3 regions of the Ensifer fredii genome follow, and region 3 is predicted to be linked to each of the others. Evidence: predicted binding sites of a transcription regulator. Region 3 holds the regulator's gene; each other region holds the start of a gene.

Region 1 (7,082 bases), 1.0 Mb from region 3:
CTACGCCCTCGTCGGCCTGATCCTCTTCTTCGCTCTCATCGCCTATCTGAAGGTGCCGGGCAAGATCGCCGAAGCGCTCGACGCGCGTGCCGACAAGATCGGCAACGAACTTGCGGAAGCCAAGCGCCTGCGCGAGGAAGCCCAGGCCCTGGTTGCCGAATACCAGCGCAAGCGCAAGGATGCCGAGGCGGAAGCCGCCAACATCGTCGCTGCCGCCCAGCGCGAGGCGGAGATGCTGGCGGCGGAAGCCAGGCAGAAGACCGAGGACTACGTCACCCGCCGTACGGCCCTTTCCGAACAGAAGATCAAGCAGGCCGAAAGCGACGCAATCAACGCGGTTCGCGCGGCAGCCGTCGATCTCGCGATCAGCGCAGCCGAGAAAGTGCTTGCGACCAAGACCGACGCGAGCGCACAGGACGCCCTCTTCCAGAAGGCGCTCGGCGAGGTCAAGGGACGCCTGAACTAAGCTCCGAATTTACACTTCGCGCATTAAGAGCCCTGCTTCGGCGGGGCTTTTTCTTTGGCACGGGCACTAGAGAAGGGGTTCTTCGTCAGGAACTGACTTCGAGCGGTTCGGCGCTCATTGCCATGGGTTGCTCTTGCTCCTGCCGAAACGGGCGGAAGCTCATCCGATGCAGCGAACACGGTCCATGGCTGTCGATGGCGTTCCGGTGCCGGACCGTGGCATAGCCTGCGTGCATGGCAAAGCCGTATGCGGGAAAGGTCGCGTCGGCGCGGGCCATCATGCGATCGCGGGTGACCTTCGCGACGATGGAGGCGGCAGCGATCGACACGGAGCGGGAATCGCCCTTGATGATCGCCTTCGCGTGGCAGGCGAGGCCCTGCGGAACGTCGCGGCCGTCGATGAGTGCGAAGCGCGCCGCCACGGACAGGCCGTCGATCGCGCGGCGCATGGCGTCGAGGCTTGCCTTGAGGATGTCGGTTGCGTCGATATGTGCCGCCGAGGACGAGGCGATCGACACGGTCGCCGTCGCCATGATCTCGTTGAACAAGGCCTCGCGCTGCTCGGCCGTCAGCAGTTTGCTGTCGTTGAGACCGGCCGGCACGGCCTCGGAATCGAGGATGACGGCTGCTGCCACCACCGGACCTGCAAGCGGGCCGCGGCCGGCTTCGTCGGCGCCGGCGACCGGCCAAAAACCATCCCGCTTGGCGGCGATTTCGAAGCTGAAGTCCGGAAGCACCGGCTCAAGTTGAAAAAGCGGGGAATCGGGCGACTTGCGACGTGACATGCGGGGGACCCTCGCATATTCGCCCGATTCCCTTCAAGCCCCCCGGTACGTGTGCGGCGGTAAACCGGGAGGAAAGCCAGCGCCATCCTGAGGCAAGGGTGGCGCCGGAACTGAATATGAGATGAGAGGGTCTTTTCGCTCCCCCACACATTCGCGGCTCGTCTCGCACCCTCCTAACGCGCGTCGCGTTCAAACGCATTCACGCGGCGCGCTTTAGGTCTTTGTTTTTGTGCATGTCGTCATCCCAAAACCGCTGCACACTTTTGGGCGACATGCATTAAAGCAGCGACAGCTGCACTCCCATTCCCAGCGGCGGCACGAAGAGATCGTGCCGCAATTGGCGACGGGTGAGGTTGAGCTCCAGGCGCTTGGCGGCAAGTTCGAAGCGGCGGCCGATCTGCCAGGCATAGGGACCGGCGCCCTTCATCCGCTTGCCGAACTCGGCGTCATAATCCTTGCCGCCGCGCATCGAGCGGACGAGCGACATCACGTGTCTGTAGCGGTCCGGATAGTTTCTGAGCAGCCAGTCACGGAAGAGCGGGCTAACTTCCAGCGGCAGCCGTAGGAGAACGTAGCTTGCTTCCGTAGCGCCCGCCGTTTTCGCGGCATCGAGCACCCGCTCTATCTCATGATCGTTGAGAGCGGGAATGATTGGTGCCACCATCACGCCGGCGGGAATGCCTACTTCAGAGATCGCGCGAATGGCTTCGAGCCGCTTTGGCGGTGTCGATGCCCGCGGCTCCATGGCACGCGCCAGCTTGCGGTCGAGGGTGGTCACGGAAATGCCGACGCGCGCCAGACCTTTTTCCGCCATCGGTGCGAGGAGATCGATGTCGCGCGTCACCAGGGCCGACTTGGTAACGATCATCACCGGGTGATTGGCGGCCTTCAGCACCTCGAGGATCTGGCGCATGATGCGCCACTCTTTCTCGATCGGCTGATAGGGATCCGTGTTGGTGCCGATCGCGATCGGCCGCACCTTATAATCCGGCCTCGCCAATTCCCGTTCCAGCAAGCGGGGCGCGTCCGGCTTGGCGAAGAGCTTCGATTCGAAATCAAGCCCCGCCGAGAGCCCCATATAGGCATGCGTCGGCCGCGCGAAACAGTAGATGCAGCCGTGCTCGCAGCCTCTGTAAGGATTGATGGAACGATCGAAGGAGATGTCCGGCGACTCGTTGCGGGTGATGACGTTGCGGGGTTTTTCGACCTGAACTTCCGTCCTGAACGGCGGCAATTCCTCAAGCGTCTGCCAGCCGTCGTCGAACACTTCGCGCGTCCGCGGTTCGAAACGTCCGCTCATGTTGAGGGCGGCACCGCGTCCCCGCCGACGATCGACGTCTATTCTGGCACCCGTACCGGTGACGATCGCTTCAGCCAGCTCTGCGCTATTGGCGGGCGCAAAGGCACCCTGCCTGAGTTGAGACAGCTCGGTCATGGAAATCTCCTCGGAACCGATTTGCGACTTCGTTCCGCTCTGATTATTTTCCTAGCGCATCGAAACGAACAAAGCAAGAACAAATATCGCTGTAGGGTCGGGAATGGCCGAGGGAAGCAGCTAACCTCCCTTAAGAATTATGGTATTTGATGCAGCTATGCGCTAGGAGACGGTATGCTGACGATCATAATGGAGACACGCGACAACGAGGCGGAACTCGCGCAGACCTTGTCCGTGCTCGTCGCCGGGGCCGTCGAGGGGCTCGTCAGCGACGTGATCATTTTGGATCACGGCTCGAGAGATGGCTCGGTACACGTCGCCGATGCGGCCGGCTGCCGCTTCTGCGCCGAATGGGACCTCGCCGATGTGGTCCGTTCCGCGCGCGGTGATTGGCTGATGCTGCTCGAGCCGGGGGCCCGTCCGATAGGGCGCTGGGTGGACGAACTCATCGAATATCTGGCGCTCAACAAGGATCCGGCCCGGTTTTCACCATCGCGCATGCACAGGCGTCCGTTCTTCAAGCGCTTGTCGCAACGGGCCGCGCCGCTTGAAACCGGGTTTCTGCTGCGCAAGCAGGATGCCGTGGCTGTCGCGCGTGCCGATATGCAGCTCAGCGACATCGCCAATGCCCGGGTAGTCCGCAAGCTGGCGACCGAAATCGTTCCGGCCTGGGTTGCTCTCGGCAATCGATCTTTGGCCGCGCCTATTTGAAACAGTCCAAGTGCTGCAGCCACACAAGAGGGAAGTGCCTTGCGGCACCCCCTGAAACGATTCTCAAATGACCTTGCCTAGGAAAGGGCTTGCCATGCTGCTCCATCTCCTTGTGGTGGGGCATCATGTCGTATGACTCTCTAGCTCTTTCCACGGGGAAAACGGAAAGAGGCGTCTTCGCTTCGCCTTGTACGAATGCTCGCTAGGTGCATTGTTCCGGTGAGCTGACGAGTAGCAATCTAGCGAGTTCAACCATGCGTGGCTGTTCCAAACGGAACAGGGTCAGCCGCGTTTCAGGTGTTCGTCCAGCCGGGGCATGATCTCAACGAAGTTGCAGGGCATGTGCCGGTAGTCGAGCTGCTGTTTCAGGATTCCGTCCCAGGCGTCCTTGCAGGCGCCGGGCGAGCCGGGCAACACGAAGATAAAAGTGGCATTAGCAACGCCGGCCGTTGCCCGCGATTGAATTGTCGACGTGCCGATCTTGTCGTAGGAGATCCGGTGAAACACTTCCGAGAACCCATCCATACGTTTCTCGAATAGCGGCTCCAGCGCTTCGGGCGTCACGTCTCGGCCGGTGAAGCCGGTCCCGCCGGTGGTGATGACGACGTCGATCGCCGCATCCAGCGTCCAGGCCTTTACCTGATCGTAGATCTTCTGGCGGTCGTCGGGCACGATTGCGCGCGCTTCGAGCCGATGTCCGGCGTCGCGGATGCGTGCCTCGAGCGTGTCGCCCGACTTGTCGTCGGCGCGCGTGCGGGTATCGGAAACCGTGAGGACCGCGACCCGAACCGGAATGAAGGAACGTGTTTCGTCGATGCCGGGCATACCTAATCTCTCATCCCCGCGGTTCGGGTAGCGTGAACGTACCACTCGGCATGACCGGCGGAAATGCGCTGTGCCGCCGCAGCCGCCCTTTCGTCGCTGTCGAAGAGGCCGAAGCAGGTGGCGCCCGAACCGGACATACGCACCAATTTGGCTTCTGCGGCTCGCAACGCAGCCGACACCCCCTCTATCGTCGGCTCCAGGGTTTGCGCCGGTCGCTCCAGATCGTTGCGCATACCGGCAAGCGCCGTCAGCCAGTCCGCCGCCGTGCGGGCGCCTTGCGGAAGGGTGAGGGGAGGGTTGCGCTTCTCGGCGAGCATCCGGAAGATGACCGGGGTCGAGACGGCAACGAGCGGATTGACGAGGACGATCGCAAAGGACGGCAGATCGGCAAGCGGGGCAAGCTCTTCGCCGATCCCCCGCGCAAGCAGCGGCCCGCCGTCGAGACACATGGGCACATCGGCACCAAGTTCGAGCGCGAGCTCCGCGAGCCTTTCCGGGGCGATCTCTGCTCTCCACAGGGAAAGCAGCCCCCGTAGCGTCGCAGCCGCGTCCGCCGAGCCTCCGCCGATGCCCGACGCGATCGGCAGGTTCTTCTCCAGGTGCAGATGCACGGGCCCCGCAGCATCGCCGCGTCCGGTCAGCTCCCGCCGCAAGAGGTCGCGGGCCCGCAGCACTAGATTGCCCGTACTGCCTTCCGCCGAAACCGGCAGATCGCGCGCGAAGGGACCAGACAGAGTGAAGCGGTCGGCATCCGCCGGCGAGAATGCCACCCGGTCGCCGCACTCCGCAAAAGTGACGACGCTTTCCAGACGATGATGTCCGTCGGCGCGCTGACCGACGACATGCAGTGCGAGATTGATCTTGGCCGGCGCCACGCGGGTCAGCGCGAAGCCGGCGATGCCATCCGCCTGCATGCCGTCAGGATTTCTTGTCCGGCGCGGCAAGCTCAGGGCCCGGCTTTTTCGGCAGCGTCTCCTTGGCGTCCGCCGCGGCTGGAACGTTCTGCTTGAGCGGCGGCAGGCCCTTCTCGATCTTGGCCTTGATCTTCGGAACTTCCGCTTCCTCGGGCTTCATTTCGAGAGCCTGGTTCCACTGGAAGACGGCCTCGAGCTTGCGACCGACCCGCCAATAAGCATCGCCGAGATGGTCGTTGATCGTCGGGTCGCCGGCCATCAGCTCGGCGGCGCGCTCCAATTCGGTCACCGCCTCGTCGAAGCGGTTCATGCGGAAATAGGCCCATCCGAGCGAGTCGACGATGTAACCGTCGTCGGGCTTCAGCTCGACCGCCTTGCGGATCATCTCCAAGCCCTTGTCGAGGTTGATGTTCATGTCGACCCACGAATAGCCGAGATAGTTCAGGACCTGCGGCTGGTTCGGATTGAGCTCAAGCGCCTTCAGGAAATTCGGCTCCGCCTTCGCCCAGACCTTCTGCCGCTCATAGGCGATCCCCCTCTGGAAGAACACCGTCCAATCGCTGCGCTTCGGCACCGGGCCGATGGCCTCGACGGCGCGGTCGTAAAGCTCGCCCATTTCCTTGTAGGCCTTGGCGTCGGAAAGCACGCTGCCATAGGCGAGATAGTTGCGGATGTTCTTCGGATCGACTTCGATCAGCGCCTGCAGGTGCTTCTTCGCCTCGTCGACCTTGCCGACGTCGGCCAGCGCCAGGCCGAGCTGAAGCTCGGAGATGCGGCGCATCGGGGAATCTGCCGGCACGCTCTTGTAAAGCGCGATCGCCTCTTCCTGCTTCTTCAGATTTTCGGCGATGCCGCCGAGCATGACCAGGATATCGGCGCTTTCCGGATCCAGGTGGCGGGCGGTCTGAAGATAAAGCGTGACGATGTCTTCCGCTCCCTCGCGGTTGAGGGCGCCGCCGATCGAGAAGAGGACGGCGGCAGCCCCTTGCGCGGCGTTGCGCACCTGTTGTTCCTGGTGCTCGCCCTTTTCGATGCTCTCCCTGAGCGCCTCGAGTGGCGTGTAGTTGTTGACCATGCTCTCGCCGACGGCAACCGTATCCAGCGCCTTCTGCTTGTTGCCCTCGCGGGCCTCGAAGCGGGCCAGCGCCTCGACCGCGCGCATGAACGTATCCGGTGCGGCACTGCCGCCTTCCCGGTCGAGAATGGCGTCGTTCAGCCTGGCACGGGCGGTTGCCTTGTCGCCGGCCACAAGGGCGATCGCGCCGGCGTGATAGTTCTTGAACACCCGGAACCACTCCGGCCCTTCGAGCGCCTTGATCTGCGCGACGGCCTCCTTGGGCCTGCCCTGGCCGGCCCGCGCCCAGGAGGAGAGCAAAGTGCTCATCAGCCGATCGAGATCGTTCGGGCCCTGATAATTCAGGAGCTTCTGGGCGCTGCGATATTCGCGCTTGCGGATCGCCTCGATGGCCCGCACGGTCGTCGTGATCCGCTCGACGGCCGGATCGGCTTTCAACGCGTCGGCGATCTTGACCCCTTCATCGAACTTGCCGCTCATCAGCAGCGTGATCATCAGCCGCTGCTTGACCTCGGGATTGTCCGGTTCGAAGCGCAGGGCGATGCGGTAGAGCTCCGTCGCCGTTGCGAAGTCGCGATCGACGTCGGCCGTCCGTGCAGCCAGGAAGGCGCCGGCGAAGGTGTTGACGCTCCTCACGTCGAAAGGCCGGGCATCCTCTACGGCCGCCTTGTCTTCAGCGAAGGCCTGGTGGCTTCCGGTCACGCACAGAAGAGCCAGCATTGCCGCTCCGCCGAGCAGGCGAAGGAATGTATTATGCCGCATGTCAAACCTTTCGTTGCCGATCGTCTCGGCTCGCCGCGTCTCTGCTGGTTGTTCCGGAGTCGATCGCAAGTTGCCGAACGCAAGTCTTGAAGAATAGAATGGCTTTTTTG
Region 2 (7,082 bases), 1.5 Mb from region 3:
CGACATGAAGGGCGGCATTGCCTGCTTCGTCGCGGCGGTTGCCCGCCACATCGAAAAGCATGGCCGACCCAAGGGATCGATTTCCTTCCTCATCACCGGCGACGAGGAAGGACCGGCGATCAACGGCACGATCAAGCTTCTCGAATGGGCTGCCCAAAAAGGCGAGCGCTGGGACGCCTGCCTCGTCGGAGAGCCGACCAATCCGGATAACCTCGGCGACATGATCAAGATCGGCCGGCGCGGATCCCTCTCCGGCCGGATCACCGTCCACGGCGTCCAGGGGCATGCCGCCTATCCGCACCTTGCCGACAATCCGGTGCGCGGCATTCTGCAGCTGACGCAAGCGCTGATGGACCCGCCCTTCGACGCCGGCACCGAGAATTTCCAGCCGTCCAACCTGGAGGTGACGACGATCGATGTCGGCAATGCCGCCGTCAACGTCATTCCGGCCAAGGCCAGTGCCGCCTTCAACATCCGCTTCAACGACCGCTGGACGGCCGAAAGCCTGAAGGCGGAGATCGTTGCCCGCCTCGGCCGTGCCGCAAAGGACGGTGCGCTTCGGCCCGGTCGCGATCCGGTCAGATACGACATCGTCTGGAACGAGCGCCCGAGCCACGTCTTCCTGACGCGCAACAACGCGCTGATCGATTCGCTTTCCGGCGCAGTCGAGGCCGTGACCGGCCGCCGGCCGAAGCTCTCCACCACCGGCGGCACGTCGGACGCCCGCTTTATCAAGGACTATTGCCCGGTGGTCGAATTCGGTCTCGTCGGCCAGACAATGCACATGGTCGACGAGCGCGTCGCGGTCGCCGATCTCGAGACCCTGACCGAGATCTATGAAACCTTCATCGCCCGCTGGTTCGGCCATGCCGCTGCTTGACGAGGTTCTCGCCTATATCAAGGGGCTCTGGCTGCTGATCCAGGGCAACCGCGAAGGCTATAACTGGCTGGACATCAGCGAAAGCGGCTTGTGGCGCTCCTTTTCGGCGATCCTCTGGTCGCTGCCGGCCATGGCCGTTTCCTGGGCGTCCTGGCGCCTCTATTATCTTTCGGCGATGCCGAGCGGCTCGACCGTCGGCATCGGCTTTTTCCTAAAGCTGCTCGTCGTCGATCTCGTCAGTTGGCTGCTGCCGGTCATGCTCGTTGCTGGCCTTTCGCGGCCCCTCGGATTTGCCGGATTGGTCGTGCCTGTGATCGTCACCACCAATTGGCTCTCGGTGCCGCTTTCCTATGCGATGGCGATCCCGGCCGCGCTCCTCCTTCTCGCGCGTGGAGGCCATCAGCTCACTGCTCTCCTGTCGCTGATCGTCCTCATTGCGGGCGTCGTCCTGCTCTTCCGGCTGCTGCGCTCGATAACCGGCAATCAGAACCTGCTCGCTTCCGCCCTGACGGCCCTTTACCTGCTGCCGCCGATGATGCTCGCCCAATATCTTCAGCACTTCTTCGGACTGATCCCCGGCTGAGCTGGGTGAGCGCGAGCGGTCAGTAATCGACCTGCATGAAGAACAGGCCATCCGGCGGGGCAACGGGTCCGCAGGCCTTGCGGTCGCGCGCCTCGAGTGCGGCCTTGAGGTCGTCTGGCGTCCACTTGCCCTCGCCGACGAGCTTCAGTGAGCCGGCGAAGGAGCGTATCTGGTTGTGCAGAAAACTTTGCGCCGTCGCGCGAATCTCGATCAATTCGCCGCTGCGGGTGACATCCAGCCGATCGATGGTGCGCAGCGGACTGGTCGCCTGGCAATGGGCGGACCGGAACGTCGTGAAATCGTGATGGCCGACGAGATGTTGTGCGGCCGCATGCATCGCCTCTTGGTCGAGCGTCTTCGGCACCCACCAGGCGCGCCGTGCCTCGAGCGCCAGCGGCGAACGGCGGGAGATGATGCGGTAGAGATAATGCCTGCGGACGGCCGAAAAGCGCGCGTCGAATTCCGGCGGAACTTCGGCCGCGTCGAGGATCGACACCCGCTCGGCGGCGAGCGTCAGGTGGGCATTGAGCGCATTGCGCAGCGTGTGGGTCTTCCATTCGCGGGTCAGGTCGAGATGCGCCACCTGGCCCCTGGCGTGGACGCCGGAATCGGTGCGTCCCGCGCCGCGGATCGAGACGGTCTCGCCGGTCAGGGACAGCACCGCCTTCTCGATCGCCCCTTGCACGGAGGGACCGTTCTCCTGCCGCTGCCAACCGACATAATCGGAGCCGTCATATTCGACGGTCAGCCGGTAGCGCGGCATCAGGAAATCCTCGTGCCGGCGGCGATCGGCGTGCCGCGCAGAAAGTCAGGCGCAGCAAGCGCCTTGCCGCCTGCCCGCTGCAGGCGCGTCGGCCGCACCGCCCCTTCGCCGCAGGCGATCGTCAAGCCGTCGTCCAGGATCGTGCCCGGCGTGCCGGCCCCTGCGGCAAGCTCCGACCCCAGCACCTTGATCCGCTCCATCCGCCCGGCGACCTGAAGTTCGAACCAGGCGCCCGGAAAGGGCGCGAGGCCGCGGATATGATTGTGAACGTCGGCCGCCGGCCGCGTGAAAACGATCCGCGTCTCGTCCTTCGTAATCTTGGCGGCGTAGGCGACGCCTTCCTCGGGCTGCGGTGTCAGCGTCAGTTCGCCCATCTCGAGCCGCACCATCGCCTCTTTCATGAGCGCCGCTCCGACATGCATCAGCTTGTCGTGCAGCTCGCCGGCCGTCATCGTCTCGCCGATCGGAACAGACTTGACGAGCGCCACGGGCCCGGTGTCGAGCCCCTTATCCATTTTCATCACCATCATGCCGGTCTCACGGTCCCCGGCCATGATCGCCCTCTGAATCGGTGCGGCACCCCGCCAGCGCGGCAGGAGCGAGGCATGGCCGTTATAGCAGCCGTGGCGAGTGCCCGAGAGGATCTCCTCCGGCAGCAGCAGGCCATAGGCGACGACGACTGCCACATCGGCACCGAAATCGCGAAAGATCTGCCGATCCGCGGTTTGCCTGAGGTTGACGGGTGTCAACACCGGAACACCGAGAAGTTCGGCCGCCTGATGCACCGGCGACTTTCGCAGATCGAGGCCGCGCCGGCCGCCGGGACGCGGCGGCTGCGTGTAGACGGCGACGATCTCGTGACGCGCCTCGACGAGAGCAGAGAGCGTCGGCACGGAGAATTCCGGTGTGCCCATGAAGATGATGCGAAGCGGCAAGGCGGTGAACTCCGTCTTTCTCAAATGCCCCAAGCAGGGCAGCGGCTCCGAGTCAAACGCCTCTAGGCGCGGGGCGCGACGGTCAGATGGCCTTGGCGCCGCGCGTCTTGGCCGCCTTGGCGAACTTGCGGATCACCATGTCGCGCTTGAGCTTGGAGATGTAATCGATGAACAGGACGCCGTTCAGATGGTCGATCTCGTGCTGCAGGCAGGTGGCGAGCAAGCCGTTGGCCTCAACTACCTGCTCCTTGCCGCCGCGGTCGAGATATTCGACGGTGATCGCCGCCGGTCGCTCGACTTCGGCATAATAGTCAGGGATCGACAGGCAGCCTTCCTCGTAGACGGAGCGCTCCTCGGAGGATTTCACGATCTTCGGATTGAGGAAGACCAGCGGTTTCTTCTCCTCGCCCTCCTTCGAAACGTCGAGAACCAGAAGGCGCTTCGGCACGCCGATCTGGATCGCCGCCAGTCCGATGCCGGGAGCGTCATACATGGTCTCGAGCATATCGTCGGCAAGCCGGCGAATGTCGGCGTCGATCGTCTCAACGGGCGTCGAAACCTGGCGCAGAAGCGGATCGGGAAGGATGATGAGCGGCTTGATCGTCATGCTCCCCCATAGCCGATCTTTCCGTCGCTGCGCAAGAAAATTGCCGTGTGATGAGTTGAGCCGTTTGTTCTTGTTTTGATCTAGTTTTCAGATGCGAATCTGTTTAGGCTGCCGCCATGGAGCCCACTGCCTTCGCCATCGACCAGCCGCTGTTCCTCATCGGCACCTTTCCCCTAACGGCTGGCCATCTGCTCAGCCTCGCCGCTCTCCTGTTCGTTTTGCTGGCAATTGCGTCGGCCCGCAGGGCGCGGGCGCTTCGCGCCGACGACCGGGACCAGCAGCTATCGGCGCTGCTCGCGGCACAGACCGAAATGCAGGGACGCATCGCCGCGATGGCCGATGTCTTCGGCACACGGCAGGCGGAACTCAACCAATCGCTCAGCCAGCGCATTGACGGCATGACGCACCGGATCGGCGCGTCGATCAGCGAACAGACGAAGGCGACCCACGAGAATTTAAGGCGGCTGCAGGAGCGGCTGGCGGTCATCGACAGCGCCCAGAATAATATCCAGTCTCTCGCCAGGGACATGGCCGGGCTGCAGAGCATTCTTGCCAACAAGCAGACGCGCGGCGCCTTCGGCCAGTCGCGGATGGAGGCGATCGTTGCCGACGGCCTGCCGATGGGCGCCTTCACCTTCCAGGCGACGCTTTCGAACGGGGCGAGGCCGGACTGCATCATCCGCATGCCGAATGCCCAGCCGCCGCTCGTCATCGACGCAAAATTCCCGCTCGAAGCCTGGAATGCCATGCGTGATGCGGAAAGTGCCGAGCGGCGCCAGCAGGCGGCGCAAGCCTTCCGACGCGACATGGAGGTCCATATCCGCGATATCGCCAGCAAATATCTGCTCGCTGGCGAGACGCAGGAAACCGCCTTCCTGTTCGTTCCGTCCGAATCGATCTTTGCGGAAATCCACGAGCATTTCGAAGCGACCGTCCAGAAGGCGCACCGCCAGCGCATCGTCATCGTCTCGCCGTCGCTGCTGCTCCTTTCCATCCAGGTGATCCAGTCGATCCTGAAGGACGCCCGCATGCGCGAGCAGGCGCATCTGATCCAGGGCGAGGTGGTGCGCCTGATGGAGGATCTCTCGCGGCTCGACGAACGGGTCCGGAAGCTGCAGGGCCACTTCGCGATGACCCAGAAGGATGTCGAGGACATTCTGATCTCCTCCGACAAGCTGACGCGTCGCGGCGCCAAGATCGAGGCGCTGGAACTGGAGGCCGCACCGGCGAACCACGGCGCCAGGGAGCCGGCCGACAAGAGTGAGCGGGCAGTCGACAACCGCATCGGGCAATTGAAGCTGCGGGTGGTTGACGAAGACTGACGGCCTCGGGCACTCTCCGGCACAATCAGCAACCCGACGGGACATCTCCACATGATCACTGTTCTTGGGTCCATCAACATGGACCTGATCGCCACGACCGCACGCCTTCCGAAGCCGGGCGAAACCGTTGCCGGAACGGGCTTTTCCACCGCCGCCGGCGGCAAGGGGGCGAACCAGGCGCTGGCAGCCCGGCGCGCCGGCGCTTCCGTGCGGATGGCCGGCGCCGTCGGCTCGGACAGCTTTGCGGAAGGCGCGCTTACCCTGCTCAAGGAGGCGGGCACGGACCTTGGCCTCACCAAGACCGTGAGCGAGCCGACCGGGACCGCCCATATCCTCGTCGGCGGTGACGGCGAGAACGTCATCGTCGTCGTCGCCAGCGCCAATGCGACGGTGAGCGAGAGCGACGCGGTCACGGCCCTCGAGCAAATGGCGGCCGGCGACACGCTGATGCTGCAGCTCGAAATTCCGGCGGCCTCGGTGGAGAAGGCGCTGGTGGAGGCCAGACGCCGTGGCATCCGCTCGATCATCAACATCGCGCCGTTAACGCCGGAGGCGGCCCGCCTTGGCCGCATGGCCGACATCGTCATTGCAAACGAGACCGAGTTCGAGCTTTTGGCGGGCAAAAGCGGTATCGCCGGCGCTGAGCGTGAAGCGGCAATGAAGGACCTCCACGACGAAACCGGACAGATCGTCATCGTCACCCTCGGTGCCGAGGGTGTCGCCGCCGTCCATCAGGGCGATATTCACAGCGCCAAGGGGCTGGCGATCGAACCCGTCGATACGGTCGGAGCTGGAGATACGTTCTGCGGCTATCTCGCGGCAAGCCTCGACGCGGGCCTCGCCTTCCCCGATGCGCTGCGCCGTGCCGCCGCCGCCGGATCGCTCGCCTGCCTGAAAGCGGGAGCACAGCCGTCCATACCGCTCGCCTCCGAGGTCGCCGCGCGCCTTTGACTGCCGCAGTCTATTTTTGGTCCGTTTCGCGATCTGGATAGGATTTGGCGCGGCAACGATGCTCGCCGCGCAGAATCCACTTTGGACGGCCAGGAATTGGCCCGGATGTTGGCCTTAAATTAATCTTTGATGATCTATCCAGATTGCGAGGCAGCCCGCTCGCATCGGTCCGGCTCCTGTATGCCGGTCGGCATCACGCGCTCCATGATGGAGCTTCACCCACATTTGGAATGTCATGCCGCAGGCAAGAAACCTGCGGACCTCTCAGTGCGTGAGGATTTCATGTTCAACTTCCATGCAAAATCGCTGGCCACCAAGCTGATCGCCGTCACGGGCGGCACGATCGCTCTCGTGTTGCTCGCATCGAATTTCGTTCTCATTTCGCAGACCCAGGATCGTGTCGAAACGCTCGTCTTCGACGGCGCCAAGACGGAGGCCCGCGCGATTGCCGCCGAAATCGCCGGCAGCGTCGGAGAGCTGGCGGCCGCCGCCAACACGATGTCGGGCGTGCTCGGCCGCGGCCATGCCGGAAAATCCGTCGACCGCGCCGGCGCCATCAACCTATTGAAGGCCAACCTCGATCAGCATGACTTCGCCTTCGGCAGCTGGTTCGCCGAGGCGCCGAAGGCATTCGACGGCAAGGACGTCGTCAACAACACCGAGCTTGGCGGCAATGCGGAAGGCGCCTTCACGCCCTATTGGTCGAAGGACCGCAACGGCAAGGCACAGCTTTCGACCTTCCGCGCCGACTACGCGGCCGAATGGTACGCGCTAGCCGCGAAGAGCGGCAAGGGTGCCATCACCCAGCCCTACATGGCCGAAGGCACCGACGTTCCGACGACGATGACGTCGATCGCCTATCCGGTGCTGTCCGACGGCAAGATGATCGGCGTCTCGGGCGTCGACATCTCGCTCGCTTCGCTTGCCGACCGGCTCGCGACGTTGAAGCCCTTCGGTTCGGGCCGCGTCTACCTGCTGTCGCAGAGCGGCAAGTGGCTCGCGGCGCCAATTCCCGATCTCCTGATGAAGGATTACGAGGGC
Region 3 (7,082 bases):
CGATATGCGCTGGTCGCCTTGCGGTTCAGCCAATATTGAAGTGCTTGGAGACATAATCTTCCACCTTTTCACCATAAATAGGGGGATGCCCCGGAAATAGGGAATCCCATTCTTGCCTGCATAGTTGTGCTGCCGCTCGAAAGTCCAAGCCTGCTCGCGGCATCCATTTGAGCAACACCAAGATGTCTGGCTCGGCAAATCCGCCAAAAACTCGGATGGCGGGCTGCGGGTCTCGGATCCGAACGTCGACGATCCCCAGAAGTACGGGGTCCACCCTTGCTATTGTGCAACTGGCGTCTTTGTCGTGCGGGTCCATGCCAAACGTCACATAGGACCCGTTTGAGATGCGCTCCAAGACAGATAATGTCCTACCGGAAAGCCTGGCGAACCGGCCGTCGACACCATCTCCGTCCACGAATTGCTGCACTTCTTTTCCAAGAAAAATGTGCCTCTGGACCAAATAGGACGGACGGGCGGGAACAAGTAAGCGCAGCGTCTCATCGGGGTTCTCGCAGTGTGTTTTTATTACCTCGCTTATTGACATATATGTCAACACATCCCCGTCAACAAATTATTAATTTTTGAAATCATCAACCCTTCGTGATGTTCACGAGCGTTGCAATATGCGCACAACCATTCGTTAGACGGCTGATTGAAGCGATCTTTGTCTCAGAGTCAACAGCCGCTGGCTCCGCCGGAGGCGCTCAGGGACGCTCGCTGTGTTGCTGCTCCACTTGATCGGCATATCCTTCAGCGGCCGGCCTTGGCGTGAACATGTAGATCAGGTCGTCGCATCCGAGCCCGCATCTCTGGTGCTCTCTCAGCTGCGTCCTGCGCTCACAGCTCTGGCCGATCAGGTTTATAAAGTCGCGGATAGGCATGTCGGCGCCGTGCTTTTCGATCAGCCGAGCGACGTTGTAGCGGCCCTTTCGCCCGCACTGCGAACAGGTCAGAACCATCTGGGGGAGGGTGAATTCGGCGAGTGTTCGTAGACGTTCAGGCATGCGCGATGCTCCTCGTTTGAGGTTGTCGAATCCCGCATGTCGTGAAGGGCGCCCGCACGCGCCGATGAGCAATTATCCTCGGTTTTCCGTTTCTGAAAAGTCGAGATTCCTCTGAAAAATCAATGGTGCAAAAACGGCAAAAAACGAGGCGCTTTTGGACCTGTTTTTCAGAAACGACATTGATTTTATTGGAAGTGGAGGGGATTTGCAGTCCTCTGCGTCACCACTCCGCCACGAGGCCTCTCGTGCTCGTAAAATCGAGCGATGGCGGGCGTTTAAAACGAATCCATGTGGAGCGCAAGAGGGAGACGTTCAAAAAAGACGCCCACAAACAGCTTTGAACAGGCCGGAATACGAGAGCGCTTCTTGCCGGTGGCATGGCGGACGCCGAGACCAATAAACGCCGGCCGCAGTAAGCGAGATCACGGAAGGCAAAGAGAACAGTTCTGTCGTCGCGACCGCGCGAAACGACCGCACACAGGATCGGCACAGGAACCCAAATCGGCCTAGTGATAGCGCCGGATCAGACCGACGAGTTTGCCCTGAATTTTCACGCGGTCGGGTCCGAAGATGCGCGTTTCGTAAGCCGGATTCGCCGCTTCCAGTGCGATCGATGCGCCCTTGCGGCGGAATCGCTTCAAGGTTGCCTCCTCGTCGTCGATCAGGGCGACGACGATGTCGCCCGGGCTGGCGGTGCTGGCGTTGCGGATGATCACCGTGTCGCCATCGAGAATGCCCGCCTCGATCATCGAATCGCCCTTGATTTCGAGGGCGTAGTGCTCGCCGCTGCCGATCATCTCGACCGGCACGGAAATCTCGTGCGTATTGTTCTGAATGGCCGAAATCGGCACGCCGGCGGCGATCCGGCCCATGACCGGCACTGTTATAGACGCGCTCTCGACCGGCGGCGTTGGCGCCGGCTTCGGTGCCGGGGGCTTGCCGAGGCTGCCCTCGATGACGCTCGGCGAGAAGCCGCGCCGCGGCTGGGCTGGGCTCGAATAGGCTTCCGGCAGCTTGATGACCTCGAGCGCTCGGGCCCGATTGGGTAGCCGGCGAATGAAACCGCGTTCTTCCAGCGCAGTGATCAGCCGGTGGATGCCCGATTTCGACGCAAGATCGAGCGCATCTTTCATCTCGTCGAAGGAGGGCGGGACCCCGGATTCCTTCATCCGTTCATGAATGAACAGAAGCAATTCCTGTTGCTTGCGGGTCAGCATGCGCGTCACTCCAGATTCGCGAAACAAATCAAGAACAGAAACTATCCGTTCCATATGTGTTCCGCAAGCACTTAATATTCCGTGAACTCATGCGTCGAGGCGCGTCCGCTATCAGGGCGGCACGGACGGTTTGCGGGTTTCGATGGTGGTGAAGACTTGCGTGCGGCAAGCGTCACACATAGGCGAGCGTTTGCTCACCTTTGACGACGCTGTGCATCGTCTTGACAAGCCGTCCTAGTAGGCGAGGCGCAGCCCGCCGGGGCTAAGAACGTCGAAGTCGGGTTCAGGGTAGGGGCCGTACCACTGGGTGTAGGTCGTGTTGCCCGTAGCGCCTGTCGTGGCGCATCCTGAAAGTGTGAGAAGAGCGATTAAGGCGGCGGCGATCAGAGATTTGAGAGGCATGGTAGTCCCCACTTGCGGGAGTTGCCGATATGCAATGATGCCAGGTGCTAAGTCTCTCTCAAATCAGGCTCTTTGGCAAGCGAGGGGCAAGGCGGGAAGACGGCACATCGGGTGGAAAACACCGCTCCCTCTGACTTCGGGTCGCTCGCTTCTTAACGGAATTCGCGTTCGCAATGGGTCTGCTGCGAACACAGTCTGAAGTGGTGGTCGTCCGAGGGTGACGAGCCACGTCGGATCGGCCCGCTACAGAGATGTCGCTGATGTCTTAGCGATGTTCTGTTACCTATGTCTCCGGGTCGGACAAAGGTCGTTTGGTGGAGTCGAAGGGAGTCGAACCCTCGACCTCCGCAGTGCGATTGCGGCGCTCTCCCAACTGAGCTACGACCCCAGCCGTTCACCTATATAGGCGGATTTGAGCGCCCGCGCCAGTCCCTCCCGGCGTCTCGCGTGGGGAGGATCGGGGCCGTCGTGGATGTCACTCGAGGAGAATTTGCTTGAGCGTCGCGGCGTCCTCGATGAAGGCGGCGGGATCGTCATTGGCGACGAATTCCAGCATTGCAAAGCGTCGCCCGGTCCAGCGCGATGCGGGGAGGGCCGTGAGGACGCTTCGCCAATAGTCGGATGCCGATGCCAGGGGAAAACGGTTGCGATTTCGATCCCAGGCGAAGACGTGGACATGAGATACATGCTGACCGATGCGGGCGACCTCTGCGAGCGCCTCGCCGAGCTCCAGCCCGGGCCGCGGCTGCCAATAGAGATAAACATTGTCGTGGGCGATCGCGTCGATCAGGCGGCTTGCCGAGTCGGTCGTGTCCGTCAGCGATCGCGGGTGATATTCCAGCGAGACGGTCACGCGGTGGCGCGCGGCTTCGGCGCCCATGTCGCGGATCGCCTTTGCGGCATCACGTCTTTCGCCTGCGCTGTAGTCCTTTGAATCGCGCCGGCGGGTGCCTGGCCAGATGCGGATATTCGAGGCACCGAGTGCAATCGCGCTCTCGAGCGCACGCCTGAATTCGATGAGGTCGTCAGTCGGTGGCGCGACATAGGATCCGTAGGATGTCGTCAGTTCGGCCCTTGCGCTGAGGAGCCCGACGATCCGGGCGTTGGACGTGTCGCCTGGAGCAATATGAGCGTCGCCTGCCCATTCGATCGCCGCAAGACCGGCGCTCCGGGCTAAGCCGACGATTTTTTCCGGAGGCAAGCTCCTGAAGGTGACGGTGCAGAGCCCCGGTTCGAAATCGCTCATGCAATGCGCTCCAGGTCGTGCTTGCGGACTTCGAACAGCAGCTGCCGGCCTTCCAGAAAGCGCTCGATTTCGTCGACGGCCATTTCGCCGAGCCGCGTCCTCTCAAGTCCGATGGCGCCGGCAATGTGCGGCGTTAGGAAGACGTTCGGCAAATCATAGAAAGGCGACGTTCCTTCCGGCACCTCGGGATCCGTCACGTCGATGACGGCATTGATTGCGCCCGTCTTCAGCCGGTCTATCAGTGCGGCCTCGTCCACGAGCGCACCCCGCGCCGTATTGATCAGTGTCGCACCGTTCTTCATCAGGGACAGCCGCCGCCCGTCGATCATGTGCTGGGTCTCGGGCAGAGAAGGCGCATGCAGCGAGACTATATCCGAATGCGCCATCAGCGTCTCGAGATCGGCTTTTTCGACACCGATAGCCGAAGCGCTTTCTTCCCCGACCAAGGGATCGTAGAGCAGCACCCGATAATCGAAGGGGCGAAGCAGGTCGATCACCCGCCTTCCGATCCGCGAGGCGCCAACGATGCCGATGGTGCGGCGGTAGTTTCCAATAGCCTGCCCCTGCAGCAGCTGGATGCGCTGACGCCCTCTGTCGGCGGCATAAAGGTCGCGGAAGCGAAAAACGTGCTTGCCCGAAAAAATGATTGCCGCCAGCGTGAACTCCGCGACCGGCACGGCGTTGGCTTCGGCCGCATGGCTGACGGTGATTCCTGCATCGAACACGGACAAATCGATCAGGTCCTTGACCGTTCCTGCCGCATGGACGATGAGCCGAAGGCGAGGGGCCGATCGAAGGGCGTTCGCATCGAAGCTCGGGGCGCCCCAGCCGGTCACCAGGATCTCCGCTTCGGCGAGCAAGCGGCTTCCCCGGCCGTCGCCGAAAACGGTCATGGGTTGCCGATCGAGTATGCGAGCGAGACGGTCTATGCGTGCGAAAAGTTCCGGTGTGAGTACGTGTTCCGTCCTTTCGGGCTGCATCGCGAAGGCAATCGCCGGGGGGGTCATGACATGCGTCCCGGCGCTTGCATGGCGCTGACCCTTACGCCCTCTTCGGCGACGGTGCGCAGTTCGGCGATCTTGGGGACAGCGGGCGGACCTTCCCAATCGCCCGACACGGCCGAGATGTCGCGAACGGCCAGCACGGCGCAGCGGAGAATAGTCTCACCGGCGGGGATCGTGCCGCGCAATTGCGGCACCAGGGTCTTTGCGGCGATGAGATTGGTATTGGGCGCCGCCTTCTGTGCCAGACCTTGGCGCGTGACTGTCGAGCCGAGGTCGTGGATTCCGCTGAAGTCCTCTTTGCCGATGGCATAGGCCCAACCCGCCTGTGCGGAAAGTGTATCGGCTTCGAAGTCCCGTCTGGCAATGGCAAAGCCGCCCTCGGCAGTTTCAAGCGGCCGCGGCGTCGTGATCCTGTGCACCCGGACATGCCAGGGCGTGGCCGGCAGCAGCCAGGTCTCGACGGAGACGTCCGGCCAGGGCGACCACCTCGCAAAGAGCACGTTACCGGCAAGCCGTGCTTCCTCGTTCGCCTCGCGCACACGGTAGTGAATGCCGTCGTCGCTGAAGGCCAGCATCGAATCGAAGGAGCCTCCGCTGAAGGCCCGCTCGTCGCTCTCGACGCTGAAGCCGTAACGCGTCGAGTAGGCGAATTTCGCGTATTTTTCCGAGCCGAACCGCATTTGCCGGTTCTCCTGCCCGGAGGAAAGCGCCACGACGTCGCCCTTGGCGGGCATCATCACCATGCCAGGATGGGGGAGCGCCACCGGGTTGGGCGACGGGCTCGGGGCCGTTTCCTGGGAAGTCCAGAACGGATGGTTCTTGGAAACAGCGAGCGGCAGGAAGGCCTTGAACGCCCAGTAGGGAGAGCCCGCTGAATTGTAGTTTTCCGACATCAACAGGTTCGGATAGCCGTAACCGACCGACAGCACGCCGTCCCGATGGGTGATCGGTTTGTCCGCCCACCATCTGAGGTGGCGAAGGCAAAGGCCCTTGATCTCGCCCCAGGGCAGCGCCTCGAGATCGGCAAAGGCGAGCGCCGACCAGAAGCTGGCGCAGGCGAAGCGATAGGTGAGGCTGCGGCCGAAGGGGACGGTCGCTCCGTCCTCGGCGAACCAGTGGCGAAAATCCTGGGCAAAGGCCAGCGCACGCTCGCGATAGCGCCTGGCATAGTCATCCTCGACGAGGCGCGAATAGATGAGGCCGTAGAAGTGCATCGCAAACGGGATGTAATGGTCGACACGCCGCACATTGCCGTCCCGATACCATCCGTCCGCTATGTAAAATCCGTCGAGTTCCGAGAGATAGGCATCGGTCAGGCTGCGGTCGTAGTCGATACCGAGCCGATCGAGTGCGATGTCGACGAGGATACGGAAGAACTTCCAATTGTTTTCGGCATAATCGAACTCTCGCGCCCGGAGCAGATAGGTGACGAGGTTGTCTCTTGCCCGGCCGCTTAGCGGGTCCCACAGTTTCTCCGGGATCAGGGCAAGGGTGAAGCCGAGGGCGGCGAGTTCGACCATGCGCTGGTCGCGGTTGCCGACATTGCCCCAGAACTCCGGATGGTTCGGGTCGGTGCCGTTTGCGATGCCCTCGACATAGCGGCGCCAATGGGGGAAATCGCCGCCGGCGGCGGCAAACGGTGCAAGCCCCCAAAGCGGCCGCGCGAAGCCCTCGAGATCGGCTGCGGCCCGGTCGAAGTGGGCGGCGGCGGCATCGAGGCGGACGCGCGCGTTCCCTTTTGAAAAATACGGCAACAGCGGATCGAAGAGGCCCAGCAGGGCGTGCTGCATGTCGCTGCGTGTTTCCAGCGGATTGCCGACGAGCGGGTTGGAACTGGCGGGATCATAGGTCATGGGTGCCGTCTCGCCTCCAAGCTTCCGCCGGCGACGGGGAACACCGCGTGCGACACGTGCCGGGCGGGCCTATCGCGATGATGGAGACGGAAGTGCATCATACCGATCGCGTCGCGGCCGAGGGCCACGCGGTTGACACGCATCGTCGCGAGCCGTGGATTTGCCATTTCGGCGCAGGGCAGATCGTCGAAGCCGACGATGGCGAAATCCTCGGGAACGCGCCGGCCGAGCTCGGTGACCGCTTCGAGCACGCCGACGGCGAGAAAGTCGTTCATGCAGAACGCAGCCGTGAAGCCGCCGTCCTCGGCAAGGGCGGCGAGCGTCGCCGCATGCGCCTCGACGCTGGAATTGCCCTC

Evidence for each region. The regulator LexA, encoded in region 3, represses DNA repair genes until DNA is damaged. The targets are predictions, from matches to a motif close to TGTTCNNNNTGTGTTCNG.
Region 1: NXT3_RS04315 (PA0069 family radical SAM protein) is a predicted target of LexA. The motif match lies at 2,750-2,767, and genes of this name have one in related genera.
Region 2: NXT3_RS02105 (DNA recombination protein RmuC) is a predicted target of LexA. The motif match lies at 3,834-3,851, and genes of this name have one in related genera.

What each region holds. Positions count from the first base shown of each region.
Region 1 covers NZ_CP024307.1:906,042-913,123, forward strand. The annotation lists gene NXT3_RS04305 (F0F1 ATP synthase subunit B) at 1-466, shown strand, start outside; gene NXT3_RS04310 (ribonuclease HII) at 552-1,250, opposite strand; gene NXT3_RS04315 (PA0069 family radical SAM protein) at 1,528-2,685, opposite strand; gene NXT3_RS04320 (glycosyltransferase family protein) at 2,860-3,396, shown strand; gene moaB (molybdenum cofactor biosynthesis protein B) at 3,679-4,221, opposite strand; gene NXT3_RS04330 (4-(cytidine 5'-diphospho)-2-C-methyl-D-erythritol kinase) at 4,224-5,135, opposite strand; gene NXT3_RS04335 (tetratricopeptide repeat protein) at 5,140-6,972, opposite strand.
Region 2 covers NZ_CP024307.1:429,146-436,227, reverse strand. The annotation lists gene dapE (succinyl-diaminopimelate desuccinylase) at 1-880, shown strand, start outside; gene NXT3_RS02125 (hypothetical protein) at 867-1,463, shown strand; gene truA (tRNA pseudouridine(38-40) synthase TruA) at 1,483-2,226, opposite strand; gene fmt (methionyl-tRNA formyltransferase) at 2,226-3,161, opposite strand; gene def (peptide deformylase) at 3,244-3,768, opposite strand; gene NXT3_RS02105 (DNA recombination protein RmuC) at 3,885-5,090, shown strand; gene NXT3_RS02100 (ribokinase) at 5,142-6,041, shown strand; gene NXT3_RS02095 (methyl-accepting chemotaxis protein) at 6,324-7,082, shown strand, end outside.
Region 3 covers NZ_CP024307.1:1,910,554-1,917,635, forward strand. The annotation lists gene NXT3_RS09525 (hypothetical protein) at 26-544, opposite strand; gene NXT3_RS09530 (hypothetical protein) at 705-1,004, opposite strand; gene lexA (transcriptional repressor LexA) at 1,511-2,221, opposite strand; gene NXT3_RS31945 (hypothetical protein) at 2,456-2,623, opposite strand; tRNA gene NXT3_RS09540 (tRNA-Ala) at 2,936-3,011, opposite strand; gene NXT3_RS09545 (sugar phosphate isomerase/epimerase family protein) at 3,099-3,869, opposite strand; gene NXT3_RS09550 (hydroxyacid dehydrogenase) at 3,866-4,876, opposite strand; gene NXT3_RS09555 (DUF2264 domain-containing protein) at 4,873-6,726, opposite strand; gene NXT3_RS09560 (LacI family DNA-binding transcriptional regulator) at 6,723-7,082, opposite strand, start outside.